Linked DNA regions of Bosea sp. 685. Each later gene encodes a partner of the first gene's protein in a complex. Links are inferred from orthologs where the notes say so. Each region holds a gene or a part of one and is shown in the gene's direction. Other genes may lie near its edges.

Region 1 (14,372 bases):
GCGACTGAACTGGCGCCGAGCGTGCGCGGGTCGGCGGTCGCCCTGTTCGCCTGCTGCTTCTTTCTTGGTCAGGCGATGGGGCCGGTGGTGATGGGCGTGCTGATGCACCTCATCGGCACGGGCGCCGCGATCGTGATCTTCGCCATCGCGATCGCCACGCTCGGGCAGCTCACGCCGCGCATCCTGCCGCTGGCCGGCAGCCGAACCTGATCAGCGACCGCGATAGGGCGCGACGCCCTGGTCGGGCAACCAGAGGCCCTTGGGCGGCTCGTCCGTCTGCCAGAACACGTCGATCGGGATGCCGCCGCGCGGATACCAGTAGCCGCCGATGCGGAACCAGACCGGCTGCAGCAGCTCGACCAGCGTCTTGCCGATATTGACGGTGCAGTCCTCGTGGAAGGCGCCATGGTTACGGAAGGCGCCGAGATAGAGCTTCAGCGACTTGGATTCGACCAGCCAGTCGCCCGGCAGATAGTCGATCACCAGGATGCCGAAATCGGGCTGCCCAGTAACCGGGCAGATCGAGGTGAACTCCGGGCAGGTGAAGCGGGCGAGATAGTTCGTGCCGGCATGCGGATTGGGCACGCGGTCGAGGCGCGCCTCCTCCGGCGAGGCGGGCAAGGCGCTGTGCTGGCCGAGCTGCAGGGTCGAGGCGTCGAGGGTCATCGCGAATGCTCCTTGAAGGCGGCCTTTTATGACCTCGGAGCCGCAAACGCCACCCGCCCCTTTCCGTTCGGCGCTGCGTTGGCTAGAAGCGCGCCATCAATCCTGTCCTGCCGTTCTCCGGAGCCTCCCATGACCGCGATCATCGACATCATCGGCCGTCAGATTCTCGACAGCCGCGGCAACCCGACCGTCGAGGTCGATGTCGTGCTCGAAGACGGCTCGATGGGCCGCGCCGCCGTTCCCTCCGGCGCCTCGACCGGCGCGCATGAGGCGGTCGAGCTGCGCGATGGCGACAAGAGCCGCTATCTCGGCAAGGGCGTGCTCAAGGCGGTTGAGGCCGTCAATGTCGCGATCGCCGAACAGCTCGTCGCCATGGACGCCGAGGATCAGGTCGCCATCGACGCGGCAATGATCGAGCTCGACGGCACCCCCAACAAGAGCAAGCTCGGCGCCAACGCCATCCTCGGCGTCTCGCTCGCCGTTGCCAAGGCCGCTGCCGAAGCCTCGGGCCTGGCACTCTACCGCTATGTCGGCGGCACGCAGGCGCGCGTCCTGCCGGTGCCGATGATGAACATCGTCAATGGCGGCGCCCATGCCGATAATCCGATCGACTTCCAGGAGTTCATGGTCATGCCGATCGGCGCGCCCTCCTTCGCGGAGGCGCTGCGCATGGGCTCGGAGATCTTCCACACGCTGAAGAAGGCGCTGCACGACGCCGGCCACAACACCAATGTCGGCGATGAGGGCGGCTTTGCGCCGAACCTGAAATCGGCCGAAGCCGCGCTCGATTTCGTCATGCAGGCGGTCGAGAAGGCGGGCTACAAGCCCGGCGAGGACATCGCGCTGGCGCTCGACTGCGCCGCAACCGAGTTCTTCAAGGATGGCTCCTATGTCTATGAAGGTGAAGGTAAAACCCGCGATCCCAAGGCGCAGGCCAAATACCTTGCCAAGCTTGTCGGCAATTATCCGATCGTCTCAATCGAGGACGGCATGGCCGAGGACGACTGGGAGGGCTGGAAGGCGCTGACCGACGCGATCGGCTCGAAGTGCCAGCTCGTCGGCGACGACCTCTTCGTCACGAACGTGACGCGCCTGTCGCGCGGCATCAAGGCGAAGACGGCCAACTCGATCCTGGTCAAGGTCAACCAGATCGGCACGCTGACCGAGACGCTGGCTGCCGTCGAAATGGCGCAGCGCGCCGGCTATACCGCCGTGATGTCGCATCGCTCGGGCGAGACCGAGGATTCGACCATCGCCGATCTCTCGGTCGCGACCAATTGCGGGCAGATCAAGACAGGCTCGCTCGCCCGCTCCGACCGGACGGCGAAGTACAATCAGCTCCTGCGCATCGAGGAAGAGCTGGGCGCACAGGCGATCTATGCCGGGCGCGACGCCCTAAAGGCCCTCGCCTGAGGGGCTAAAGCACTGAAGAAAATGCGTTAAAACAAAGGCCTAGAGCAATTTCCGATCCAATCGGACCGGAAATTGCTCTAGCCAAGCCGGCTAAAGGCGTGGCAACAGGCTGGACGCCCGCGACAGCGTCCAGAAGCCCGCCGCGCCGACAGTCCCAACGGCGCTCGACATGACGTCGCCGACACGCGCGACCGGCTCGGGCACGGCCCGGCCGAGGATCGTCGGCGCCGGCCGCGCCACAGCCACGGGTTCGAACCCGTCCGACACTGAAGCGGCTTCGACCACCTGAACGGCCGGCAAGATCAATTGCGGCGCCGCTTCCGCGACCTGGCGCGAGCGCTCACCCGCCGGCGCGGTCTTCTCACCCGCCGGCGCGGCTTTGCGGACAGGGGGCAGCACCTGCACCGTCCGCGCATGAACCTCGGCGGTCACGACCGAGCTGGGCTGAGGCGCCGGCGGCAATCCGGTCTCGGGCTGCGCCCAGGCCACCGCCATCGGCATCGCCGAAGCAGCCGGCACGATCAGGCCGCGCCCGCTCAGCGATTGTGTCAGCGCCTCGCCGCCTCCCGCATCGTGATGGCGCTCCCTGATCTTGCCGTCAGGCGCGACGGGAGAGACCCAGCCCTGAGATTCGGCCTTCGCCGCGATCAGGCCAGGCGCGGTCGTAACCGCCTCGGGCAGAGCGAGAAACGCCGCCGCGACCGCAGACGCCACGATCGAGACCGCAGCCTGGTTACCGACATGGCCGAGAAAGCGCTTCGAACCGGCGAAGACGGAGGAAAGGGTCATATTCGGTTCTCCATGAACCTGCCCAGAGAACCGCCTGCAGCCGGCGCGAGAAAGGCCGAAGCAAGGTGCAATTAAGATCGATTATCTCAGTTTGTTTCTGCTGCGCCGCAAAGTCTCTGCTGCGCTGCGAAAAATCGCACAGCTCCCATGCATCGTAACCTCTAACGGGAGAGACGACGGAAGCGATAACAAGGGGGCATGCACAAGGTCGCACCGCTTTCGGAGTCCATGCTGGCGCGAGACCGCCTGCGCTGGCGGCTCGCCTTTGGCGGCATGGTCGTGGCCATGGCGATCTTCGGCGCGAACTTCGTCGTCAGCCGGCATGCCATCCTCAACGGGCTCAGCCCGCATGACCTGCTGGCGCTGCGCTTCGGCACGGCGGGGCTCATCCTGCTGCCGACCTTCCTTTCAGGCGGCCTCTCCACTTGCGGCGGCATCGGCTGGGGCCGGGGCGCCACGCTCGCGATCATGAGCGGGCTGCCGATGAGCTATCTGCTGCTGACCGGACTGACCTATGCGCCGGCTGCTCATGGCGCGACGATCGGCCCGGGATTGGTGACCGTGATCGGCATCGTCGGCGGCGTCATCCTGTTCGCCACGGCGTTGACGCGGCAGCTCTTTCTCGGCATCGGCGCGGTGCTCTTCGGGCTCGCCTGCCTCGCCATAGCGGGCAGCACGCACACCAATCCCACGATCCTTCTCGGCGATCTCTGCTTTGTCGGCGTCGGGTTGATCTGGGGATGCTATCCCTTGCTGATCCAGCTCTGGCGCGTCGATGCGCTGAAGGCGACCGCGATCGTCTCGGTGCTGTCGATGGCCTATCTGCCCTTCTACGCGCTGTTCTATTTTCGCGGCTTCGATGTCGCGCCCTGGTGGGTCATCGCACTGCACGGCATCAATCAGGGCGTGCTCAATGTGATCCTGGGTCTGTGGATCTGGAGTTGGGCCGCGCGCGTGCTGGGGCCGGCCGTGGTCGGCCGTTTCCCGCCGATGATCCCCGTCATCGGCACACTGCTGGGCATCCCCGTCCTTGGCGAAATCCCGAGCGGCCTCCAGATCGCCGGCATCGGGCTGATCATCGGCGGCTTGTTCATCGCCTCCTGGCGGCGCTCAGCGCCGGCCGCGCTTGAGCTGCATCAGGCCGAGATTCCAAACTATGCAGATGACGAGCCCGAGCCCCAGCGATAGGCCGGAACCGAGCGCCACTGCGCTCAGATGCACACTGCCGATCGCCAGCCCGAAGCCGATCAACCCGAGCGCGCTGTTGGCGATGACGGCCGCCATCGCCGGCCCGCCGATGCGCGGCTGCAGCATCGCGATCATGCTCGACAGCACGACCGGGAAGGCCGCGAGCACGCCTGACCAGGCCGGGCCGACATGGCTGCTGAGCGTGGTGACCGTGCCCGCCAGCATGGCGACAGCGCCCGCGCGCAGCGGGATCGCATACCAGGGCCGGGCCGACACCGCCTTCGGCCGCGCCGCGAGATAGGGCCGGAACAGCAGGTGCAGCGCGCCGAAGCCGACGACGGTAGCGCAGGTCAGGACGATGAAAGGTGGTTCGAGCGCCCGCAGCGTCATCGCGGCCACCAACCAGGCCGCCAGCGCCGCACCAAGGCTGAGCAGCGTGCCAAAGCGCTGCGCCAGCAGGACATAGGCCAGCGACAGCCCGGTATTGGCGAGATTGGCCGACATGCTGCCAAGCGCACCGGCCGCCAGGAAAGCGGGCTCGTGCTCCAGCGCGAGGAAGACATAGACCGGTCCCGCCGAGATCGGCAGCGTCGCGATCATCGCCGCGACCATCGGCCCGGAGCGCTCGGCCAGCAGCGAACAGCCGACGACGACAGACGCCGCGACCGCCATCTTGGCGAAGAGCAGGACGAACCAGGGATCGATCACGCCGGCTCGCCAGCGGTTTCGCCCCGCGCCCAGCCTTCCTTGGTCTCGACGATGAAATCCTGGAGCCGCCCCTGCGCGATCGCGGCGCGCAAGCCCGCCATCAGCTCCTGATAATAAGCCAGATTGACCCAGGTCAGCAGCATCTTGCCGAGCATCTCTTCGGCCTTGACGAGGTGGTGCAGATAGGCGCGCGCATAGCCATTCGCAGCCTGGCAGGACGATTGCGGATCGATCGGCCGCGGATCGTCGGCATGCTTGGCATTCTTCAGGTTCATCCGGCCGAAACGCGTGAAGATCTGGCCGTGGCGGCCGGCGCGCGTCGGCATCACGCAGTCGAACATGTCGATGCCGCGCGAGACCGCCTCGACGAGATCGTCGGGCGTGCCGACGCCCATCAGATAGCGCGGTTTCTCCGCCGGTAGATACGGCTCGACGGTCTCGATCATCGCCAGCATGATGTCCTGCGGCTCGCCGACGGCCAGCCCGCCGATGGCGTAGCCCTTGAGGTCCATGGCGACGAGCTCGCGCGCACTCTCGATCCTGAGCGCCGGCACCGCCCCGCCCTGGACGATGCCGAAGAGCGCCCGCCCGGCCGGATTGCCGAAGGCCGTCTTGCAGCGCTCGGCCCAGCGCAGCGACAGACGCATCGCTTTTTCCGCGACCTTGTCCTCGCAAGGCAGCGAGACGCATTCATCGAGCTGCATCACGATGTCGGAGCCGAGCAGGTTCTGGATCTCGACCGAGCGCTCGGGCGTGAGCACATGCTTCGAGCCGTCGATATGCGACTGGAAGGTGACGCCCTCCTCCGTCAGCTTGCGCAGCTGGGAGAGCGACATCACCTGGAACCCGCCGGAATCGGTCAGGATCGGGTGCGGCCAGTTCATGAATTTGTGCAGGCCGCCGAGCTTCGCCACGCGCTCCGCGCCCGGCCGCAGCATCAGATGATAGGTGTTGCCGAGCACGACATCGGCGCCGAGCGCCTTGACCTGCTCAGGGTACATGCCCTTGACGGTCGCGGCGGTACCGACCGGCATGAAGGCCGGCGTCCGAATGACGCCGCGCGGCATGCGGATCTCGCCGGTGCGGGCGGCGCCATCGCGAGCGGCAAGATGGAAGCTGAAATCGGTGGTCGTGGATTGGAAGGTCATGGCCTGCGAGTTAGCCCAGCACAGTGCCTGACGGAAGTGCAGTGCGCGCTGGGCCGACGTGACGCAACGGCTCGGCCTCAGCCCAGCGCGCCTGCATAGGCCTCCGGCTTGAAGCCCACCAGCGTCTTGCCGCCGAGATCGAGCACCGGGCGCTTGATCATCGAGGGTTGGGCCAGCATCAGCGCTATCGCCTTCCCGGCATCCAGCCCCTGCTTGTCGGCATCGGGCAGGGCGCGAAAGGTCGTGCCGGCACGGTTGAGCACCGTTTCCCAGCCATGCTCATCGACCCAACGCGCCAGGGAGACGCGGTCGATGCCGCTCGCCTTGTAGTCGTGGAAGGCATGGGCGACGCCGCGCGCCTCCAACCAGCTGCGCGCCTTCTTCATCGTGTCGCAGTTCTTGATGCCGTAGATCGTGATCGTCATATCCGCCTCGAATCCCTTCAGCGTCGCGCCAGTTTCTCATAGCGCTTGATCAATCGCTCGCGCTTCAGGCGCGAGAGCCTGTGAATCCAGAACATGCCGTCGAGCTGGTCGATCTCATGCTGGAGACAGACCGCGAGCAACCCCTCAGTGTCCTCCGAGCGCTCATTGCCGTCCGGGTCCCGATAGCGGACCGACAGCTTTGCATGTCGCTCGACCTCCTCGGTCACACCCGGCATGGAAATGCTGCCTTCCTCGTGCCGGATCATCTCCTGAGAAGCCTGGAGGATCTCCGGATTGACATAGACTCGAACGCCATCCGCGCCCGGCAACTCGATCACGACGACGCGCCGTGCACTGCCGATATGCGGGGCTGTGATGCCGATGCCGGGAGCGTCCCGCATCGTGTCGATGAGATCCGTGACAAGCGTGCCGAGCTCATCGTCGAAATCGACGACCGGCTCGGCCGGCAAGCGCAGCCGCGCATCGGGATAGCGGACGATCGGGCGCACCGTCATGGCGAGCAGATCGCTTCGCGTCCACCCGCAAGCTGCTTCACCTCAACCTCGTTCGACTGTTCAAAAGGCATCGCAACCTGTTGGAATATCGTAGTATCTGAACCGGACTGACGGCTTGAGTACGACCGGCGCGGCAAGCGTTCCGGTAGCCCCTGCCCTCCAAGGCGTCTAGTCCCTTCATTGCTGCTCAATAGCCCGGGCCTTTGCATTGGCAAGCTTTGCAGGCCCACATTGCTTCACTCTCGCCTCTCGCCGCTTCACGCGCCGTCGAATTCCTTCCGGAATTTTTCGCTGACCGCGACGCTCTCGCGAAACCGACCGATCGAGAAGGGCTCGAGCGGCGTCGGTGTTGTTCCGTCGACGATCATTTCGCTTAGGCAAAGCCCGACGCCCGGCCCGATCTGGAAGCCGTGGCCGCAGAAGCCGAAGGCATGGAAGAGACCCGGCATCGTCAGGCTCGGGCCGATCACCGGGATCATGTCGGGCAGATAGCCCTCGATGCCGGACCAGACGCGGATGACGTGGCATTGCGCCAGGATGGGGGCGACCCTGGCGAGCGCACGCATCGCGGCCAATGTCTTGGCCGGAGGGACAGGGGCGCGATGATTGACCGGATCGGCCACTGTCCGCGGATAGCCCGCGAGGATGATATTGCCGCGCGGGATCTGCCGGAAGATCACCGAGCCGTCGATGGCCTGGATCGAAGGCTCGATCAGATAGGGAAAGGGCTCCGTGACAAATTGCGGCGGGCCGGCCGGAACAATCGGCGCAGTTTCGCCGAAGCGCTCGGCGATCGCGACCGCCCAGGCTCCCGCCGCATTGACGAGAGTACCGCAGTTCCAATGCCCGCCATCGGCCGTCTTCACCGCAAAACCGTCGCCGCTGCGCGCGACATCGGTGACGCAGGCGTTCTCGATGATGCTCACGCCCAACGCTCGTGCGGCGCGCGCGACGGCAGGCGTCACCAGCCTTGGATTGGCCGTCGCATCGCGCGCCGAGAAGGTCGCGGCCACCGCCCGCTCGCTCAACCAGGGCCAGCGCTTGCGCAACTCGGACGGTCCCAGGCGCTCGATGGCGAGGCCATGGGATTCGGAGACCTGCGCATAACCTTCAAGCTTCGCTCTCTCCTCGTCGTCATAGGCGAGATAGAGATGGCCGGTCTGCGCGAACTCGCAATCCTCGCCGATCAGCGCCTCGATCTCCTCCCAGAGCGCCTGCGAGCGCAGCGAGAGCGGATATTGACCGGGAAAGCGGCCCTGGAGCCGCAGATTGCCGAAATTCGTGCCGCTCGATTGCGCGCCGACGACGCCTTTCTCGATCAAGACGACGCGCTGCTTGCGCCGGGCCAGGAAGAAGGCAGTCCAGACGCCGATCAACCCGCCGCCGACGATCACGACATCTGCCGTATGCCTGCTCATGGCGCCTCGCCCGCCACGCAGAGCGCGATCGGCTTGACCGGCGCCTGGACTCGCAGCCGGCCGGCCTGTTCGCCTGCGATCCCGGCTGCGCCCGCGACGATCTCCTGCAGCGCCGGGCCGCAGACACGGCCCTGGCAGCGCCCCATGCCGCAGCGTGTCATCGCCTTGACCCGGTTGATCTCGACCGGGCCGAGCTGCTGCGCCATCGCCCGCCTGATCTCGCCGATGCGGACCTCCTCGCAGCGGCAGAGCATCACGTCATCCGGCAAGGCGCGGATCTGCCCGACCGGCCAGGCGAAAGCTTTCGCTAGCCCCTTCTGGAAGCCGCGCAGCCGAGCGAGCCTGCGGCGGAGCGCAAGGCGCGCCCGCTCATCGACCGGCGAGCCGAGATCGACGAGCAGCGCCATCGCCGCGAGCCCGCCGCTGGTCTCGGCCGCATCAGCCCCGCCGATCGCGGCCCCGTCGCCGGCGAGATAGAGGCCCGGCGCGGCGCGCCCGTCAGCGTCGCATTGCGGCAGCCAGAGCCGGAAGGCCTCGTCAAAGTGGAGCGTCGCGCCGGCGAGCTCCGCCAGTTGCGTCTCAGGCTTAAGACCATAGCCCAGCGCAATGGCATCGCAGGAGAAATGACGCCCGCGCCCACGCCTATCACGCAGGATCAAGGCTTCGACATGGCCGTCGCCGACCACCTCCACCGGTGTCACACCATGCAGGACCGGAACGCCTGCCAGCATCGCGCCACCCAGATAGGACAGGCCGCGCCACAGCGTGCGCGGCGAACGGGCCAAGGCCGGCAGCGCCGCCAGCTTGCTCGCGAAAGGCGTGGTGTCGGCGATGGCCACGATCTCGCAGCCAAGCTTGCGGTATTGCGCCGCCGCGAGGGCCAGCAGAGGCGACGAGCCAAGGAAAGCGACGCGCCGGCCGATCAGGCACCCCTGGTCCTTGAGCGCGACCTGCGCTCCGCCCAGCGTGAACACGCCCGGCAGCGTCCAGCCCGGGAACGGCGCGATCTTGTCCATCGCGCCGGTTGCGAGCACGAGCGCGTCGAAACGCAGCGTCGCGGCAACACCCGCCTGGACCACATGGAGCGTACGGTCCTCGACCGCCCAGACCAGCGTCTGCGGGCGGTAGTCTATCTGCGGCAACAACCTGGCGAAGCGGGCGTGCAGCGCCTCGTATTTGCCGGCCTCCGTGCCCATCAGCGCCGCCATGTCGAGATCGAGACCGGGCGACGGTCGGCGATAGCCCTGGCCGCCGGCCTGCCGGCCCTCGTCGACCAGCACGACGCGATGGCCATGCGCGCAAAGCCGCTCGGCGGCATTGATGCCGGCTGGGCCGGCGCCGACGACAACGATCTCAGCCACGCAAGGCATCCAACCCTGGCGGCTGGCTGCGCAAGACCATGCCTGCCATCGCATTGGTGGTGCAGGCGCGCAATCGCCCAGTCGTATCCGACCAGACCCAACAGTCCTGGCAGGCCCCCATCAGGCAGAAGCCGGCGCGTGGCTCGCTGCCGAACTCCGTGCGCCGCAGGAACGAGCGCTGCGTCAGCAGAGCGGCGAGCACGCTCTCGCCTTCAGACGCCTCTACCGCCTCTCCGTCGAAATGGAGCGTGATGCGTGGCCCCTGCCGAGACACGGCCCGTACGAACTGGCCGGCGTGATCATCCATCCCCACCCCCCGCATCATTCTATCGCAATGCAATAAGATAATGCGGATGATGATAGACGCGCAGCCGAACTGTCAAGCCGCGTGCCGCGCAGCCTCCCTCAGACCCGCGAGATCGCGTGGGCGGCGGCGATGATCAGGGAGGAGTAGCGCGTCACGACCTCCTCGCGGCTGTAGCGCGAACACGACACCGCGACATTCACCGCCCCTTCCGGCCGGCCGCGATGATCGAGGATCGGCGCCGCGATCGACGCGTCGCCCAGATAGAACTCCTCGAAGGCTGTCGCGTAACCCTGCGCCCTCGCCTCCCGGATCTTGCTCACCAGGCTCTCGCGCTGCCATGTCGTGGAGGGGGTATGGGGCTGCAGGTCGGAGCGATCGATGATAGCCAGCGCCTCGGCCTCGGGCAGCCGGGACAGCATCGCGATGCCAGGCGCCGTGCAGTAAGCCGGCATCCGCGTGCCGATGATGACGTCCGTGTTCAGCACATGCCGGCTGAGGAAGCGCGAGACGAAGATGATCTCGGTGTCCTCGAGCATGGTCAGGTTGACCGTCTCCTCGGTCTCCTTGCTGAGATGCATCAGATAAGGCATCGCCCGATCGACCAGCCGGCTGCTGCGGAAGAAATGGTAGCCGAGGTCGAGCGTCTTGGCGGTGAGCTCGAAGCGCTTGGTCTCGCTGTCCTTGCTCAGGAAGCCGAGCTTGACCAGCGTATGGGTGAAGCGCTGGGCCGCGCTCAGATCCATCCCGGTCACGGATGCGACCTGCGACAGGTTCAGCGTCGGGTGCTGACGGCCGAAAGCCGAGAGCACCCGAAAGGCCTTCTCGACCGACATCACCATCAAGGCGTCGTCTTTCCTCTCGGCCTTATCGTCCGAGGTGGCGGCGCGTTTGCGGCCGGCGGGGCTCGCGTCAAGCGTGGACATGCAGGTCTTCTCCTTCCCCGATCAATGGCCGCGACCACCCCGGTTGACAAGGTAACCTCATTGGCGTTGATTGAATAATAGAAATTATCGCATTGTAATAGAAATTCATCGGGAGACGGAATCCATGCAGGCATTCGTTCTAAGCGAGGTTCGCGGTCCGGTCGGGATTCTGACGCTGAACCGCCCTGAGGTGCTGAATGCGTGGAACGCACCGATGCGGGCGCGACTGGTCGAGGCGCTCGATGAGCTCGAAGCCAATGAGGCGGTGCGCGCCATCATCCTGACGGGCGCTGGCGACCGGGCTTTCGGGGCCGGCCAGGACCTGAACGAGACCAAGACCTTCGATCCCGACCGCGCCGAGCTCTGGATGGGCGAGTGGGAGCGCCTCTACGATCGGCTGCGCTCGCTCTCCAAGCCGCTCATCGCCGCGCTCAACGGCGTCGCGGCGGGCTCGGCCTTCCAGGTCGCCTTGCTCTGCGACCTACGCATTGGCCATGACGGCGTCACCATGGGCCAGCCGGAGATCAATTCCGGCATTGCCTCGGTGACCGGCCCCTGGATCATGCGCGAGATGATCGGGATCGCCCGCACCATCGACCTGACCCTGACCGGGCGGATGATGGATGCCGACGAATGCTTCCGGATCGGCCTGATCAACCGGATCGTGGCGAAGGAGAAGGTGACGGAGGCGGCGCTGGCACTCGCCACGGAGCTAGCCGGAAAGCCACCTGTCGCGATGCGTCTCAACAAGGCCCGCTTCCGCGAGGTTACGGAGGCAAGCTTCCGCGAGTGCCTCAAGGCCGGCATCCGCAACCAGCGCGAGGCTTATGCCACCGGAGAACCCGCCCGCATGATGGAAGAATTCCTCGCAAAAAGAGCCGCGCGCAAAAGCGCCTGAACGTATGCAGCCTGAGCCTGACGTCACGATCACCCATGGGGAAATTGCGGAAAACCGCGTGAAGGGGAGATGTCTATGACCAGCAAGACGATGAATCCGAACCGGCGCGACCTGCTGCAATTGGCAGGTGGCGTTGCCGCCGGTGCGATGCTCGCACCGGCCTTGATCGGGCGTGCCAATGCGGCGACGCAGATCACGGTCGCCGATCCCGGTGGACCTTTCGGTCCCGCTTTCCGCAAGGCCTTCTACGACCCTTACGAGAAGGCGACCGGCAACAAGGTCGTCAACGTCGCCCGTGAGGCGGAGCCGACCGCCCAGTTCAAAGCGATGGTCGAGACCAAATCCTACACATGGGACGTCTGCACGCTGACGCTGTCGGCGCGCGACATCCTGGCCTCCCAGAATCTGCTCGATCCGATCGGCTTCTCGCATGCCGACGTACCGCAATTGATGCCGGAGGCGATTTCGGACAACTTCATGGGCACGGACGTCTATTCGACCGTTCTGGCCTATCGCACCGACCGGGTGAAGAACGCGCCGACGAGCTGGGCCGACTTCTTCAACGTCGAGAAATTTCCGGGCCGCCGCGCCCTGCGCAAGAACCCGATCGACTCGATCGAGCAGGCGCTGCTTGCCGACGGCGTGCCGCTCGACAAGCTCTACCCGCTCGATATCGAGCGCGCCTTCAAGGTGCTCGACAAGATCAAGCCGCATATCGCGGTCTGGTGGACCGGCGGCGCCCAGTCGACGCAATTGCTGCAGAGCGGCGAGGTCGACATGATCCCCGGCTGGAATGCGCGTTTCCAGGCCGCGATCGATGGCGGCACGCCGGCCAGGATCGTCTGGAACCAGGGCCTTTACTCGATCGAGGGCTGGGCCATGCCGAAGGGCGGTCCGCGCGCCGAGGCAGCGCGGCAGTTCATCAAGTTCTGCTCGTCGCCGCAGGCGCAAGCCGTCTACACCGAGATCCTGGCCTATGGGCCGACCAATCTCGACGCTTACAAGACGATTCCCACTGAGCGCGCCAAATCGCTCCCGACCGCGCCGGACAACCTCAAGCTGATGGCGATCGCCAATGAGGCCTGGTGGAGCGCCAACCGCGCCGCCGTGACCGAGCGCTTCAACGCCTGGCTGCTGACCTGAGACCGGTGACTGTGGCAGCGATCCAGCCTCACGGCGGCGAGAGGCCGCCCAAGCTCGTCGTCGAGGGGCTGTGCAAGCGCTATGGCGCGACCACGGCCCTCGAAGCGAGCTCGCTCAGCGTCGCTGAAGGCGAGTTCCTCACGCTGCTGGGCCCTTCGGGCTCCGGCAAGACGACGTTGCTGCAGTTGATCTGCGGTCTCGTGGAGGCCAGCGAAGGCCGCGTGATCATCGACGGGCGCGACCAGTCGCGCACGCCGGTGCATCAGCGCGACATCGGGCTGGTGTTCCAGCACTACGCGCTGTTCCCCCATCTGACGGTTGCCGAGAACATCGCCTTTCCGCTCAAGATGCGCGGCCGGCCAGCAGCCGAGATCACCAGGCGCGTCGCAGACACGCTCGAGATGGTCCATCTCGGCCATCTCGCCCAGCGCTTTCCGCGCGAATTATCGGGCGGACAGCAGCAGCGGGTCGCGCTTGCCCGCTGCTTCGTCTACCAGCCCTCGATCATCCTGATGGATGAGCCACTGGGCGCGCTCGACAAGAAGCTGCGCGAGCATATGCAGATCGAGATCAAGCGGCTGCATCGCGAAAGCGGCGCGACCATCGTCTATGTCACGCATGATCAGGAGGAGGCGCTGGCGCTTTCCGACCGGATCTGCCTGATGAACCATGCCAGGATCGAGCAGCTCGGTACGCCGCGCGAGATCTATGAGCGGCCGCGCACCGCCTTCGCAGCCGACTTCATCGGCATCTCGAACATCTTCCGGGGCACGGCGACCGCCAATGGCTCGCTCGAAACCGCGCATGGCCTTTTCTCCCTGCCCGATGGCGCGCGCTGCGACAACGGCAAGGGCGCCCTGGTGATCCGGCCGGAGCATCTGCATCTCGGCACCGAGGCCGGCAACAGCGTCGCCGGAACGGTCAGCGAGATCGTCTATGCCGGCTCGGAGACACGGATCATCGCCAGGCTCGATGACGGCGCCGCGCTCGTGCTTCGCCTCGGCCCCGGCGAAACGGTTCCCGGCCTCGACGAGCGCATCGTCGCCGGCTGGCAGCGCGACAAGGCGGTGCTGGTGTCATGAGCGGCGCGATCGCAGCCAAGCAACGTCTGGCGGGCTGGCGGCTGCCGCGGCTAGGCCCGCTCTGGCTCGCGCTGCCCGGCGTCATCTTCCTCGGCATCTTCTTCGCCTATCCGGTCGCACAGCTCCTGGGCCTGAGCCTCGTCGATCCCGCGACCGGCGCCTTCTCGATAGCCACCTATCAGCGCATCGCCGGCACGGATGTCTATCTGCGCGTCCTCGGCATCACCTTCCGCATCGCCGGCTACACGGCGATGTATTCGCTGCTGATCGGCTATCCCCTGGCCTACTGGCTGGCGCGCCTGCCGGACATGTTCCGCGGCCGCATGCTGCTCTTCGTCATGGTGCCGTTCTGGACGAGCTATCTCGTCAAGACCTTCGCCTGGATGAT
Region 2 (14,863 bases), 370 kb from region 1 along the record:
AGGACATGGATGAGAGCCTGGCCGATTCGCAGAAGCGCATGCACGGCGCGCTCGCTGAAATCGGCATCGACACCGACAAGATGAACCCGGTCGGCCCCGTGGCCGGTGGCACCGGCGGCCCCTTCGTGCCCTTCAAGATCGACCCGTCCAAGGGGCCGTTCGAGGCGACGCTGGATGCGCTGCAGCCGCGTATCGCCGCGGTTTTCCGCTTGCGCGGCCTCACCGAACAATTGCCGCTCGCTCGGCCCATGGCCGGCGATGCCGATTTCACCTCGAATTACGGCTATCGCGTCGACCCTTTCACGCGTAGCCCGGCGATGCATACCGGCGTCGATTTCCGCGCCGAGGCTGGTTCGCCGATCCGCGCCACCGCACCGGGCAAGGTCATTGTCGCCGAATATAATGGCGGCTACGGCAATATGGTCGAGATCGAGCACAGCAACGGCGTCAGCACGCGCTATGCTCATATGTCGGCGATCCTGGCCTCGGTCGGCCAGATCGTGACGACAGGCACGGTGATCGGCCGTGTCGGTACCACTGGTCGCTCGACGGGTCCGCATCTGCATTACGAGACCCGGATCAACGAGGAGCCGATGGATCCGACCCGCTTTCTGCGCGCCGGAGCCAAGCTCGCCGGACGGGCGACGCTCTAGGATTTTTCGAGCCGGAGCGGAGCTCGGCCCGCGTGACGGCACCAAGCCGAACCCAGACGAAAACAAAATGGCCGGCCCTGCCAGGGCCGGCCATTTCGCTTATTGGAGCAAGCTCGGCTCGAAACCGCCCATTCCTGAGCGTTTTCGAGCGAAGCGGTCGCCAGTTCGCGTGAAGAAAACGCGTCAAAACAAAGGGTTAGAGCAATTGCATGATCCAATTGGATCTGAAATTGCTCTAGTCGATGTCTTCGACCTCGACCTCGGTGCCATAGACCCGCTGCGCCAGCGAGGCTTCCATGAAAGGGTCGAGCGCGCCGTCGAGCACGTCGCTCGGGGCCGTCGAACTCACTCCCGTGCGCAGATCCTTCACCAGCTGATAGGGCTGCAGCACATAGGAGCGGATCTGGTGGCCCCAGCCGATATCGGTCTTCGAGGCCTGCTCGGCATTGGCCTTGTCTTCGCGCTTCTTCAGCTCGACCTCATAGAGGCGCGCGCGCAGCATGTCCCAGGCCTTGGCCTTGTTCTTGTGCTGCGATCGTTCCTGCTGGCACGAGACTGCGATGCCTGACGGGATATGGGTGATGCGGACAGCCGAATCGGTCGTGTTGATGTGCTGGCCGCCCGCGCCCTGCGCCCGGTAGGTGTCGATCCGGCAATCGGATTCGTTGATGTCGATGACGATGCGGTCGTCGACAACGGGATAGACCCAGACCGAGGCAAAGGAGGTCTGCCGCCTGGCATTCGAATCGAACGGCGAGATCCGCACGAGCCGGTGCACGCCCGATTCGGTCTTCAGCCAGCCATAGGCGTTGTGCCCCTTGAACTGCAGGGTCGCCGATTTGATGCCGGCGGTGTCGCCGTCCTGGTATTCCAGCGTCTCGACCTTGAGCTTGCGCCGCTCGCCCCAGCGCCGATACATCCGCAGCAGCATCTCGGCCCAATCCTGGCTTTCGGTACCGCCCGCGCCGGGATGGATCTCGAGATAGGTGTCGAGCATGTCGGCTTCGCCCGACAGTAGCGTCTCGACCTGCCGGCGCGCCGCCTCGGCCTCGACAGTCTTGATAGCGCCCTCGCCCTCGGTGATGGAGGCTTCATCCTCCTCCATCTCGCCGAGCTCGATCAGCGTCAGCGCGTCGTCGAGATCACGTTCGAGCTTGACGATGCCGTTGATCTGATCCTCGAGCGAGGTGCGCTCGCGCATCAGCTTCTGCGCGGTGTCGGCATCGTTCCAGAAATCGGGCCCCTCCGAGAGGGCGTTTAGTTCGGCGAGACGGCGTTGTGCTTGATCCCAGTCAAAGATGCCTCCTCAGCAGTCCAATCGACTGCTTGGCGTTGTCGAGCTGGGTCTGGATTTCAGGACGCATGGGCGTGTCAGAACTTTCGCTGAAGCTTCTTGAAGTGAAGTGCTGAGATAGGGGTGAAAGCGCCGGCTGTAAACGCCCGACGGCGTCATGGCCGGCCTTGAGCCGAGCATCTCCTGCAAGAGCTTCCTGCTCCTGCAAGAGATTCCCGGGCTTGCGCTTCACCTCACCCAAGAATGAGGTGTCCGGGTCAGTACAGGCCGCCCGTCCCGGAACCGACCGAGCGCCCGCCACCGGGCGAGACGTTGAGCGGGGTCGAGCCATCGCCGGCGGCCCCGATGACGGAGTAGCTGTCGGGCGGCGCGGTACCGGGCTTGAATGCCTCCAGGATGCCGCCCTCGCCGCCGCTACGCATGCCGGTCTTGGGATCGACCCGGATCAGCTTGATGCCAGCAGGCACGCGGAACGGCGTCGCCGGCTTGTCCTTGAGCGCCGCCATCATGAAATCGCGGAAGATCGGCGCGGCGTACTGGCCGGCTGTCGCGGAGGTGCCGAGCGACTTCGGCTTGTCGAAGCCCATATAGACGCCGACAGCGAGGTCCGGCGAGAAGCCGACGAACCAGACGTCCTTGGCCTCGTTGGTCGTGCCGGTCTTGCCGCCGAGCGGCTTGCCGACGGACTTCACCACCGTCGCCGTGCCCGCATTGACCACGCCTTCGAGGATGGAGACCATCTGATAGGCGGTCAGCGGATCGAGAACCTGGTCGCGGTTGTCGACGAGGCGCGGTTCACGCTGATTGTTCCACTTTTCGGCGTCGCAGCCTTCGCAGACGCGCTGGTCGTGCCGGAAGATGGTCGCGCCCCAGCGGTCCTGGATGCGGTCGATCAAGGTCGGGCGGATGCGCTTGCCGCCATTGACGAGCATGGCGTAACCGGCGGTCATCCGCATCACCGTGGTCTCGCCGGCGCCCAGCGCCATCGAGAGCACGGGCAGCATGTCGTCATAGACGCCGAAACGGCGGGCATATTCCGCGATCAGCGGCATGCCGACATCCTTGGCGAGCCTGACCGTCATCAGGTTCTTGGAAAACTGGATGCCATAGCGAAGAGTATGAGGCCCGGTCGACTTGCCGTCGTAGTTTTCCGGCCGCCACATGCCGAGCCCACCGCCCTGGTCGATCTCGATAGGGCCGTCGAGCACGATGCTCGACGGCGTATAGCCGTTGTCGAGCGCGGTGGCGTAGACGAAGGGCTTGAACGAGGAGCCGGGCTGGCGCAACGCCTGCGTCGCGCGGTTGAATTCCGACTGGTCATGCGAGAAGCCGCCGACCATGGCGAGCACGCGGCCGGAGAACGGATCCATCACGGTGATGGCGCCGTTGACCTCGGGCAACTGCCGCAGGCGGACCTGGCCCGGCCGGTTGTCGATGGGCTCGACATAGACGACATCGCCGACCGATACGGCCTGCGACACGCGTGCACGCCGCGTCCATTTGATGCCGTCGGGGCCGAGCGCCACGGTGGTCCGTTCACTGCGCAGCGCGCCTGAGGTCTCGTTGAGCGGGTGGAGGCCGATGCGAGCCGTGTCGCCGGTGACATCGAGAACGACGCCAAGGCGCCAGGGCGCGACATCGCCGAGCACTTTCAGCTCGCCGATCGCCAGGCCCCAGTCGCGCGCGCTCAGGTCGATCTTCTGGATCGCGCCGCGCCAGCCGCGCGCCTCATCGAAACGCACCAGCCCGTCGACCAGCGCCTTGCGCGCCATCAACTGCATCTTCGGGTCGACGGTCGAGCGCACCGAGAGGCCGCCTTCGAGCAGCTTCTTCTCGCCATAGCGATCCTGCAATTCGCGGCGAATTTCTTCGGCGAAATAGCCGGCGGCGATGTTGTTGGGCGAAACCGTGCGCGGATTGACGCCGAGGGGCTGCTTCTTGGCCGTGTCGCCGGCTTCGCGCGTGACGTAGCCGTTCTCGACCATACGATCGATCACATAGTTGCGCCGCTCGATCGCGCGCTCGCGGTTGCGGAAGGGATGCAGATCGGTCGGTGCCTTGGGCAGCGCGGCCAGATACGCGACCTCCTGCAGGTTCAGTTCATGCACCGACTTGCCGAAATAGTTCAGCGCCGCCGCGCCGATGCCATAGCTGCCCTGCCCCGGAGCCGGAGCGCCGAGATAGATCTCGTTGAGATAGAGCTCGAGGATCTTGTCCTTCGAATAGGTCGCCTCGATGCGCAGTGCGACCAGCGCCTCGCGAATCTTGCGCTCGTAGTTCTGCTCCGAACCGACGAGGAAGTTCTTCGCGACCTGCTGGGTGATGGTGGAGGCGCCCTGCGGCCTGCGATTCGAGCCGCGGCTGCGAAAATTGGTGATCGCGGCGCGCACGAGCCCTTCGGGATCGACGCCGACATGCTTGTAGAAATTCTTGTCCTCGGCCGAGAGATAGGCCTGGATGACGAGCTTGGGCACGGCCTGGATCGGCATATAGAGCCGGCGCTCGCGGGCAAATTCCGCGATCAGGCTGCCGTCGCCGGCATGGACGCGCGTCATCACCGGCGGCTCATAGTTCCTGAGCTGAGCCGAATCGGGAAGATCCTTCGAGTAATGCCAGACGAGACCGGCCGCGCCCACGGCGCCAATCACGAAGACGATCGTGCCGGCGGCAAAAAGCCACCCGAAGAGTCGCAGAACAAACCGCATAGGAGGCCCTGGCCCTCACTGTCATGGCTAGCCAGCCCGAAAAACGGGCAGCGTGAATCAATTCTATAGCATAACAGAGATGGCGGAACCGTGGCCTCAGGACCACAATTTCACGCCAAAGCCACCTGCTCGCCAAAGCCACTTGCTCGCGAAAGCCACTTGGCTCAGCGCCGGTTCTCCGCAGCCTTGCCGGCAGGCGGGCGGCCCTGCGCGAAATACCCGTCGACCGCGGCATGCACGGCCGCCACGGCCTGCGTCCGCCAGGCCGCCGAATTGAGCAATTCCGCATCCTTCGGGCTCGACATATAGCCGAGCTCGATCAGCACGGAAGGAACATCGGGCGCGCTCAGCACACGGAACCCCGCCGAGCGGAGCGGCACCTTGTGCATCTTTACCGAGCCGCCGAGCGTCTCGACGAGATTGCGCGCGAACACCGAGGAGAAGGTCCGCGTCTCACGCTTGGCCAGATCCATCAGGATGCCGGCGACGTCTTGCGTATCCTCGCTCGAATCGAGGCCCGCGACCGTGTCGGCCTGATTTTCCTTGGCCGCCAGCCGGGCCGCTTCCGCATCGGTCGCGCGCTCGGAGCCCGTATAGACCGTGGCGCCGCGCACATCCTGCGCCTGCGTCAGCGAATCCGCATGAATCGAGATGAACAGATCAGCCCCCGCCTCCCGCGCGATCTTCACCCGCTCGCCCAGCGGCACGAAGCGATCCTCATCACGAGTCATCAGGATGCGATAGCGCCCGGACGCTTCCAAGCTCTCCTTCAGCGTCATGCCGAAAGCCAGCACGACCGTCTTTTCCGCAATCGACGCCACCACCGTGCCCGGGTCGATGCCGCCATGGCCTGGGTCGATGACCACGAGCTGGCGGGTATCTCCGGCAGGCTTGACGATCTCGACCGGTGATATGGCCGCCTCGGGGCGCGTTTTCGAGGCCTCATTCGCCGCCGCCTGGAACTCCGCCCGCGAGGAGCGCTTCAGCTCGACCACGAGCTCGCCGAAGCCGCCGCGCCGGTTGCGCATCTCGGCGCGCGCGACGAGAGCGGGCTGCGCCAGGTCGATGATGATGCGCGAGCGCTCGGCCGTGAACAGGCCGAAACGGAAGGCGCTGACGAAGCCCGCGCCATTGCGCCCGGTCGTGGGCTGCATCTGGAAATTGACGGACGGCAAATCGACGATCACCCGGTCGGGCGAGGCCATCACAGATGTGCTGACGGCAACAGGCCGCGACAGCGCCACGGTCAGGCGGATGATCTCTCCGGCCTGCTCGATCCTGGCGTCGGTCGCGACCGGAAAATCATTGGCGGGCCCGGGATTGGCGTCGCCGGCGCTTACGCAGACAACGGCAAGCCAGGAGCCGAGAAGCACGCGCGAAAGCAAGCTCGCGCTGCGACGGACAAGGCCGGCGCGGAGGCTGCGGAAAGCTGGGCTGCGAAAGCGGAGCAAAGGGGTGATTGATCCCTGTCTGCGTCACCGACGCTTAACCATAAGGGCGCGAGGCCTTAACAGGGCGTTACCACGCCCGTCCCCGACCGTGAACCATGCTTGCCTGCCTCACCGTCACGATGGCTGGATGATGTGACTTGCAAATCACTGTCACCTGTCTGTAATGGGGATGGTTGCATTGCGAAGCCGCCCATGGTGCGCATCCGGATCCGAGGATCCGTCGGCGTCCGGGGTCAGGTTTAAGGCGGCCGACCCTTCCGGGTTCGGCCGCAGCAGCGCAACCGCCAACGGATCGTCCGCGGACGGCCGGCGTCAGCCACGAAAGTTCGGCGCCTGGCTAGGTCTCGCGAGCGTGCAAACGCGGCGTGCTTCGTCTTTAGGCGAGTGCGTCGCAGGTCAGGACAGATGTCGGGGCATACGACGCCGCATTTTTCATCGGTGATTCGTCCATACCTGCGGGACTGTGCCGGGGCGTTTGCCCGGCCAGGTTTCCCGAGCCGCTATCCTGTCTCGATCGAACACTTCCCCGTCCCAGACGCCGGCTTGCGCCGGCTTTTGCTCCTGCAACATGCCGGCTTTCGCCGGCCTTCACGCGGCGCCCCTGCCCGCGGCAGCGGATTCTCATCCGCAGCCCGGCGGGTTTTGATGGCGGCCGCGCCCATGGAAAATTCATATGGCCAACAAGATGCTCATCGACGCCACCCACCCGGAGGAGACCCGGGTCGTGGTGGTTCGCGGATCCCGCGTCGAGGAATTTGATTTCGAATCCGCCAGCCGCAAACCGCTGCGGGGCAACATCTATCTGGCGAAGGTGACGCGCGTGGAGCCCTCGCTCCAGGCCGCCTTCGTCGAGTACGGCGGCAACCGCCATGGCTTCCTTGCCTTCTCCGAAATTCACCCGGATTACTACCAGATCCCGGTCGCCGACCGTCAGGCGCTGATCGCCGAAGAGGCGCGCGCCGACCGTGAGGAAGAGCGCGATGAGGAGAAGCGCGAAAAGCGCGGCGGCGGTCGTCGCGACCGTGGCCGCCGAGGCGACCGCGACGGGCGCGCCAAGAAGGCGTCCCATGACGAGACCGTCACCTCCGAGATCGAGGCCGACGGCAAGGGCGCCGCGATGGTCAATGAAGGCGGGCCTGCCTTCGGCGAGGAATTCGCACCGTCAATCACCGAATCCGCGACCGAGGAAGCCGTCGAGAACGCACCCTCGCTGACCTTCGAGACGGAAACGGTCGAGGCCCTCGCCACGGACGAAGCCGCGCCGGAAGGCGAAGAGGCCCGCAAGCCGGCCGAGGACGAAGAGGACGGCGAAGACCACGCTCACGAAGACGGCGAGCATGAGGAGCCCGAGCAGCTCGGTGGCGGCGACGCGCTCGACGACATCTCCGAGCGGCCCCAGCGCCATCATCGCCGCCAGTACAAGATCCAGGAGGTGATCAAGCGCCGCCAGATCATCCTGGTCCAGGTCGTCAAGGAAGAGCGCGGCAACAAGGGCGCGGCACTCACTACCTATCTCTCGCTCGCCGGCCGTTACTCGGTGCTCATGCCCAATACCGGCAAGGGCGGCGGCATCTCGCGCAAGATCACCAATACCGAGGATCGCAAGCGCCTGAAGGAGGTTGCCTCCGAACTCGAGGTGCCCGAGGGGATGGGCATCATCCTGCGCACCGCCGGCGCCTCGCGCACCAAGGTCGAGATCAAGCGCGACTACGAATATCTGATGCGGATGTGGGAGAGCGTGCGCGAATTGACGCTCGCCTCGGTCGCGCCGGCGCTGGTCTATGAGGAGGGCAACCTCGTAAAGCGCTCGATCCGCGACCTCTACAACAAGGACATCGACGAGGTTCACGTCGCCGGCGAAGAGGCCTACCGCGAGGCCAAGGACTTCATGCGCATGCTCATGCCGAGCCATGCCAAGAGCGTGAAGGCCTATCGCGAGCAGACGCCGCTCTTCGCCGGGTTCGGCGTCGAGAGCCAGCTCGACGCGATGTTCTCCAACAATGTGACGCTGAAATCCGGCGGCTATATCGTCATCAACCAGACCGAGGCGCTGGTTGCCATCGACATCAACTCCGGGCGTTCGACCCGCGAGCACAATATCGAGGACACCGCCCTCAAGACCAATCTCGAAGCGGCGGAGGAGATCTCCCGCCAGCTCCGCCTGCGCGACCTGGCCGGCCTCATCGTGATCGATTTCATCGACATGGAGGAGAACCGCAACAACCGCGCTGTCGAGAAGAAGCTGAAGGATTGCCTCAAGGACGACCGCGCCCGCATCCAGGTCGGCCGCATCTCGGCCTTCGGCCTGCTTGAAATGTCGCGCCAGCGCATTCGCACCGGCGTGCTCGAGAGTTCGTCCGTGCCCTGCCCGCATTGCGCCGGTGCCGGCATGATGCGCTCGGCGGCTTCCGTCTCGCTGCAGATCCTGCGCGCGCTTGAGGAAAACCTGATCAAGAGCGCTTCGCATAACCTCACCGTCCGCACCCGGCCGGAGGTCGCGCTCTATGTGCTGAATCAGAAGCGCGCCCATCTCACCGATCTGGAAACCCGCTTCGCCATCGCAATCAGCATTACGGTCGACGCAACCCTGCTCGGCACGCGCTATTTCGAGGTCGAGCGCGGCGAGTTCGTCGGCAATGAAGGCCGCATCGTTCCGACCTCCTTCAAGGCGGAGGCGATCCCCGCCGATATCGACGATGACGCGCTCGACGCCGCCGCTGAAGCCGAGGCGCTCGGCGCCGAAGACGAGGGCGTCGAAGCAGGCGAGGCCACGACAACTGCTGCCGCCAATGATGACAAGCCGGACCGTGGCGATGGCGAAGCGCGCGGCGAAGGCGGCCGCAAGCGCAGGCGTCGTCGCCGGCGGCGGCGTGGCGGCGAGCGCGACGCCAATGGCGTGCGCCTCGACGGCGGCACGGATGCCGAGGGCGATGAGGATGGTCAGGACGACGACGAGGACGGCGATGAGAACGCCACCGAATCGCAGGAGACCGAGACCGTCGCTGCGGCTCCCGAGCCGGTCGTGACCGAAGTGGCGGCAGAGCCGGAAGCCGAGGCGGACGCCAAGCCGCGCCGCGGCCGCCGTGGCGGACGCAAGCCCAAAGTTGACGCCGAGACTCTGGCTGACACTGAGGCTCGGGTCGAGGTCGCCAAGGTCGTGGACGCTCCCGAGGTGGTGACCGAGGCCGTCACGGTCGAGGCTGAAGCCGCCCCGGCCGAGAAGCCCAAGCGCAGCCGCGCCCGCAAGAAGATCGTGCCGATCACCGAAGACGGTGAAGCAGCGCCGGTCGTCGCAGAAACCGCGCCGGCTGAGCCCGTCGCCGCAGAGCCGGTCGCTGCCGCGCCTGTTCCGGAACCAGAGCCCGCCCCCGTTCCTCGCGTGGTCGAGGAGCCGGTCGCAGTGGTGCTGACCCCGCCCGACCCGGACCGCCCCAAGCGCGGCGGCTGGTGGAACAAGCTGGCCGGCAGGAACTGAATGACAAGGCCGCTGCGGAACACCGCAGCGGCCTTTTTCATGAGGCGAGATGCTTGTGATGCCGCCGCCCCGCAATCGCGAAAGACAGGTGCTGACCGCGATCTGCATCGTGGCGCTCCTCGGCTTGGCCTGGATGGGATGGCAAGCGCTCGGAGGGCTTGGCGTCGGAATCCTTGGCCTTCTCGTGCTGTTCGTTGCGGTCAGGGTCGAACTTGAAGGCAACGGACCGGTCGGCGCGCAATCGAACCCGGAGTTCTATGCCAGACAGGTGCGTGCCGAGCGCGAGCAGCCTCACACCGACCGAGTGAGTCGCCGGGCGGAAAATGTGGCGTTCCTTTCATCAGCACGCGTCGGCGTGGCGGCGGGCGCTGTTCTTACTGTAGTCGGTTTCGGGCTGCTGTTTTCTGGAGCCGCGCCCAATGGGCCGATCGGCCTCTTTGAGCTTGGCGATATTTTTGTGAGTCTGTTTTTGAAGGGGCGGCCTTGGTGAAATGGCCGGCCGCTCAGTACGCGCCATTTTGAGCTCAGGCGCAGCTCAACTTGGCTTTCCCCGCGCCGGCGACGCGCAAATCACCCCGCCGCCGGCGCGAGCGGGCTGGGCGGCGGCACGGCGCTGATTGCCGCCGCTGCGCCGGCTTGCCAGGTCGCCTCCCCGCCACGCACCGTCACGGCGTTCGAGGCGAAGGGCACCCCCGCCTCGTTGAGCGCGCGATAGACCCGTTTCAACGCCTCGCGCTGGAGCGAGGAGGCCTGGTTCGGCTTGGCGGTGAATTTCAACCGGATGACGATGGCACTGTCGGTGATGTCGGCAACGCCCTGCATCTTGAGCGGCGCAATGAAATGCGGCGCGAATTCCGGATCTTCGAGCAGGGCCAGGCCCGTTTTCTTGATCGCCTTGCGCGCCTTTTCGATATCCGCCGAGTGATCGAGCCGAACGTTGAACTTCAGCGTCGCCCAGTCGCGGCTGGCATTGGTGAGGGAGGGAATCTGGCCGAACGGCACCGTATGGATCTGCCCGCTCTGGTGGCGCAACTGCATCGAGCGCAGCGATATCTTCTCGACCGTGCCCTTGAGCCGCCCGGTATCGACATATTCGCCGACGCGGAAAGCATCCTCGATCATGAAGAAGAAGCCGGAGACGATGTCGCGCACCAGCGCCTGCGAACCGAAGGAAATGGCGAGCCCCAGAATGCCGAAGCCGGCAAGCAAGGGGCCGATATCGACGCCGAGCCGCGACAGCACGACAAGCCCGGTCAGGCCGAAGACCGCGCCCAGCACGACGCCGCGCAGTACCGGCAGCACGGTGGCTAGTCGCGATGGGATGCTCTCTTCATGCGTGGCGTCCTCATCGACCGGCATCGTCGCGCCGCGCTTGGGCGCATAGGCGTCGAAGAAGCCCCGCAGGAAGACGAGGGCGACCCAGCCCGCGAAGGCGAGCATGGCGACGCCCGCCACCCGCTGCGAGAAGGCGGAGAATTCCGTCGAGCTCACGCCGAGGAGGAAGCCGCCCCAGAGCCGCGCCAGCAGATAGAAGCCGCCGACCCAGATCACGCCCCCGGCAGCTGCCCGCGCCGCATGGCCGAGCGCGAGCGTAAGCGGCGCGCGCTCGCCCAGGGCGGCGGCATGCGCCTGCCGGCAGGCCATCAGGCTGGTGATGCCGACCGCGAGGATCGGCACCAGCACGATGATGAGCTGCGTCAATCCGGCAGCCTCGGCCCAGCGTGCTCCACCCTCCATCATCGCCGCCGCGTTGCCGACCATCCAGATCGCCACGGCCGAGGTGGCATAGAGCCAGCCGGCCCCGGCTGCGATCATCCGCCGGCCTGGCCCCGGCTCATGCGATGATTCGAGGATGAGCGCCGCAAGATCGTGTCGCGCATCGATGAACCACCAGGCCTTGAACAGCGTCACGGCAATGCCGCCCAGCGTGAACAGCCCCGCGACCGGGCCGGGGCCGGCTGCGTGCTGGCCTGTGACCGCGGTCGTTAGCAGGATCGGCGAGGCGATGCCGAAGAAGACGAGCAGGCCGAAATGCCGGTCGGCCCGCCGCAGCGGCATGATCCGTCGTTCCGGCACGCCGGGAGAGAGCAGGAAACGTCCAAGGGTCAGATGTCCGGCCCCGATCACGACGCCGTTGGCGATGACACGCAAGGTCGTCGCGGCAAGATCGGGTTCGGGCAGCCAGAGCATGCGCGCGGCATGCAACGCCGCCAGGCCGACCGTGAGCGTCATCAGATCCTGGAACAGTCCCCAGGACGACGCGATCAGGCGCGGCGTGAATTCAGGCCCTTTGGGCCGCAGCCGACGCGCGAACCAACCTGCGGTCGCGAAACGGAACAGCCCCGCCGCGGCGATCGCGAGCGCCAGGCCAGCGACGATTCCCCAGCCGGCCGGAAGCCCGCTCGCACCGTTGCGGTTCTGCGCCCAGGCGCTCCGCCAGGCGTCCGGCAGCGCGGCCAGGCGCGGCACCGCGCTCACCCCTTGGGTCAGCCCATCGACGAAATGATCCCAGAACGCCTCGACCCGTGTTTCGCCCTGATCCGGGCTGCTGCTTGCCGGCGGCGTGGCAGCGTTGCTCGCGACCGCCGCTGGCGCAGCCTGGATGGGCTGGTCCTTGCCGGCGATTCTGATCTCGACCTTGTGGCCGCCGGTCGACAAGGCGTCGACCAGCTTGCGCACCGTCTCCGGTGTTTCGTCGCCCCGCAGGGTCAGCGTGACATTCGCGTTGCCTTGAGCCTGCGCGTCGCCTTGAGCCTGGGCGAAACCCGCGGACGCAAAACCCAGAGTGGCCAACACGAACAAGAGCAGCGCCAGGGTGCAGGACGCGACCGACTTGCTCGAAGACGCAAAGCAATGTCGCATCGAACCCGCTCCCAACACCAAGGACAGCGCGAGTTGCACGGGAATCCCCGCTCTTGGCAAGCGCCGGGCTCACTATGCCCGCTTTGCGCTCAGCCGCGCTTCAGCCAGGCCCCGATCCGTTCGACTGCCTGCTCGCATTCCGTGAGCGAGCCAGCGAAGGAGAGCCGCACCGTACGGGCTCCACGGCTTTCGTCGAAATCGAGCCCGGGCGTGATCGCGACGCCGGCCTGGTTCAGAACATCGCGGCAGAAGGCCATGGAATCGTTCGAATATCTGCCGATGTCGAGATAGATGTAGAAGGCCCCGTCGACAGGCAGGAACTCACCCAGCCCGATCTCCGGCAGGGCCTTCAGCAGATAGGCGCGGTTTGCAGCGTAGCCGGCCTTGATCGCCTCGCACTCCGCGGTCGCCTCGAAAGCCGCCTCGCCTGCGACCTGGCTGAGATAAGGCACCGAGATCGACAAATTCTGCTGCAACCGCTCGATCGTGCGCACCAGCCGCTCGGGCACCACGAGCCAGCCGACGCGCCAGCCGGTCATGCAGTAATATTTCGAGAAGGAGTTGACGATGATGGCGTCGGGATCGGCGGCAAGCGCTGTCGTCGCCGGCGCCTCATAGGTCAGCCCGTGATAGATTTCGTCGGAGATGTACCAGAGGCCGAGCCGACGACATTCCGCCGCTACGGCTGCGATGGCGTCGGGGGCCATCACCACACCGGTCGGATTGGCGGGGCTCATGGTCAGCACGCCGGCGAGCGGAGCCTGGGCATGGGCTCTTGCGATCAGCTCCGGCGTCAGCGCGAAACGGGTCTCGGGCCCGACCTCGATCGCGACCGGCTCCAGCCCCAGCGCGATCAAGATGTTGCGATAGGCCGGATAACCCGGAGCAGTGATGGCGACGCGCGCGCCAGGCTGGAAACAGGCCAGGAAGGCCAGGATGAAGCCGCCCGAGGAGCCCGTCGTCACCACGACGCGCTGCGCCGCCACGGTGACGCCATAGCTGTCCTGATAATGTCGGGCGATGCGTTCCCTCAGCGAATCCGTGCCGAGCGCCTGAGTGTATCCGATGCGGCCATGCTCCAGCGCGCGGCCGGCCGCCGCGCGGATCGAGGCCGGCGTCGGCGCGGAAGGCTGCCCGACCTCCATATGCACCACCGAACCGCCATTCCGCTCGATGGCGGCGGCCTGGTTCATCACATCCATGACGATGAAGGGCGAAACGCGCTCGGCCCGTGCGGCAAGCGCGGGGATAAGGAGGCTGGAAGGGGCTGGCTGGGTCATGCCGGTTGCCGTAACCGAGCAGCCCTCATCTCGCAACCGCTGTCACAGCTGTGATTTGACGCAGTCCCGGCAAGAGCCCAGAAGCAATTTTGAAGGTTTTTCGAAACCATGATGGGGCGAGATGCCCTGCCGGCCAGCGCCGGCCTGCCCGAAAGGACGACGATGATCGCGCTTCCCTTCCTTCTGCGCCTTGACCTTGCGGTGCTGCGCCGCGCCGGCCTCGCGCTCTCCGCGCTCCTGGTTGCCGGCAGCCTGACGATGGCGCCGGCCCGCGCGCAAAGCTCGGCTCTCACCCCCGAGCAGCGCAAGGCCGTGGTCGATCTGATCCGCGAGACGCTGCAGCAGAACCCCGAACTGGTCCAGGAAGCGCTGGTCGAGATCGAACGCCGCAACACGGTCGCCCAGGCTGAGGCGCAGCGTAGCGCCGTCACGGCCGAGAAGGCCCGCCTCGTCGATCCCGCCACCTCGGCGATCGTCGGCAACCCGCAGGGCGACGTCACCATCGTCGAATTCATGGATTACAATTGCGGCTTCTGCAAAAGGGCGCTGGAGGATGTCCGCGCGCTTGCCAAGGAAGACCCGAAGCTCAAGGTCGTGATCAAGGATTTCCCGATCCTCGGACCGGATTCGGTCGAGGCCAGCCGCGTCGCGGTCGCGGCCATGAATCAGCTCCAGGGCGCGAAATATTTCGAGTTCCACAACAAATTGATGGCGACCAAGGGACGCGTCAACGGCGCCAAGGCGCTCGAGGTCGCCAAGGATGCTGGTGCCGACATCGAGCGCCTGAAGAAGGACATGGACGCCTCGGCGACCAAGGCCGTGATCGAGGACACCGTCGCTCTGGGCGATCGTCTGGGCCTCACCGGCACGCCCGCCTTCATCCTCGGCGACGAGGTTGTCTTCGGCGCAGTCGGCCAGGCGGCGCTGAAGGCCAAGATCGACGCCGTCCGCAAATGCGGCAAGGCGACCTGCAGCGGCTGAGCCCTGCCGACTTTGGTCGGGCTTCGCCCTTCCCCTGCCGGTCCGCAGCGTTTATGAGGGCGGCGTCTGCCGCTTTCATGCGGTGCTGGAATCACCGCGCACCATGGTCGCCGTCCACGTCCTCAACGGTCCCAATCTCAATCTGCTCGGCACCCGCGAACC

The links.
Region 2: the proteins of eno (region 1) and RMR04_RS14855 are in contact, whole or in part, in a solved structure (PDB 2FYM), measured with the Escherichia coli proteins. The link is inferred for Bosea sp. 685 from one-to-one orthologs.

What each region holds. Positions count from the first base shown.
Region 1 is NZ_CP134779.1:2,463,879-2,478,250, reverse strand. What follows is about bases 33-2,937. They hold eno (phosphopyruvate hydratase), read left to right. Parts: upstream 33-795; coding sequence 796-2,079; downstream 2,080-2,937. Other genes in these bases: RMR04_RS13125 (hypothetical protein), read right to left, coding at 2,170-2,868; queF (preQ(1) synthase), read right to left, coding at 211-666; RMR04_RS13140 (MFS transporter), read left to right, coding at 33-210. In the rest of the region: more of RMR04_RS13140, read left to right, coding at 1-32; RMR04_RS13120 (DMT family transporter), read left to right, coding at 3,097-4,056; RMR04_RS13115 (hypothetical protein), read right to left, coding at 3,979-4,764; tRNA guanosine(34) transglycosylase Tgt, read right to left, coding at 4,761-5,912; RMR04_RS13105 (ArsC family reductase), read right to left, coding at 5,990-6,337; RMR04_RS13100 (peptide deformylase), read right to left, coding at 6,355-6,852; RMR04_RS13095 (NAD(P)/FAD-dependent oxidoreductase), read right to left, coding at 7,110-8,270; RMR04_RS13090 (FAD-dependent oxidoreductase), read right to left, coding at 8,267-9,631; RMR04_RS13085 ((2Fe-2S)-binding protein), read right to left, coding at 9,624-9,938; RMR04_RS13080 (IclR family transcriptional regulator), read right to left, coding at 10,037-10,861; RMR04_RS13075 (enoyl-CoA hydratase/isomerase family protein), read left to right, coding at 10,986-11,759; RMR04_RS13070 (ABC transporter substrate-binding protein), read left to right, coding at 11,835-12,902; RMR04_RS13065 (ABC transporter ATP-binding protein), read left to right, coding at 12,908-13,984; RMR04_RS13060 (ABC transporter permease subunit), read left to right, coding at 13,981-14,372. UniProt on the Escherichia coli protein: Catalyzes the reversible conversion of 2-phosphoglycerate (2-PG) into phosphoenolpyruvate (PEP). It is essential for the degradation of carbohydrates via glycolysis.
Region 2 is NZ_CP134779.1:2,835,071-2,849,933, forward strand. Bases 6,383-9,778 are described here. They hold RMR04_RS14855 (Rne/Rng family ribonuclease), read left to right. Parts: upstream 6,383-6,776; coding sequence 6,777-9,578; downstream 9,579-9,778. Other genes in these bases: RMR04_RS14860 (hypothetical protein), read left to right, coding at 9,637-9,778. In the rest of the region: RMR04_RS14830 (M23 family metallopeptidase), read left to right, coding at 1-653; RMR04_RS14840 (hypothetical protein), read right to left, coding at 1,946-2,188; RMR04_RS14845 (penicillin-binding protein 1A), read right to left, coding at 2,205-4,652; RMR04_RS14850 (N-acetylmuramoyl-L-alanine amidase), read right to left, coding at 4,817-6,037; more of RMR04_RS14860, read left to right, coding at 9,779-10,068; RMR04_RS14865 (mechanosensitive ion channel family protein), read right to left, coding at 10,149-12,440; RMR04_RS14870 (pyridoxal phosphate-dependent aminotransferase), read right to left, coding at 12,530-13,720; RMR04_RS14875 (DsbA family protein), read left to right, coding at 13,832-14,701; aroQ (type II 3-dehydroquinate dehydratase), read left to right, coding at 14,805-14,863. UniProt on the Escherichia coli protein: Endoribonuclease that plays a central role in RNA processing and decay. Required for the maturation of 5S and 16S rRNAs and the majority of tRNAs. Also involved in the degradation of most mRNAs.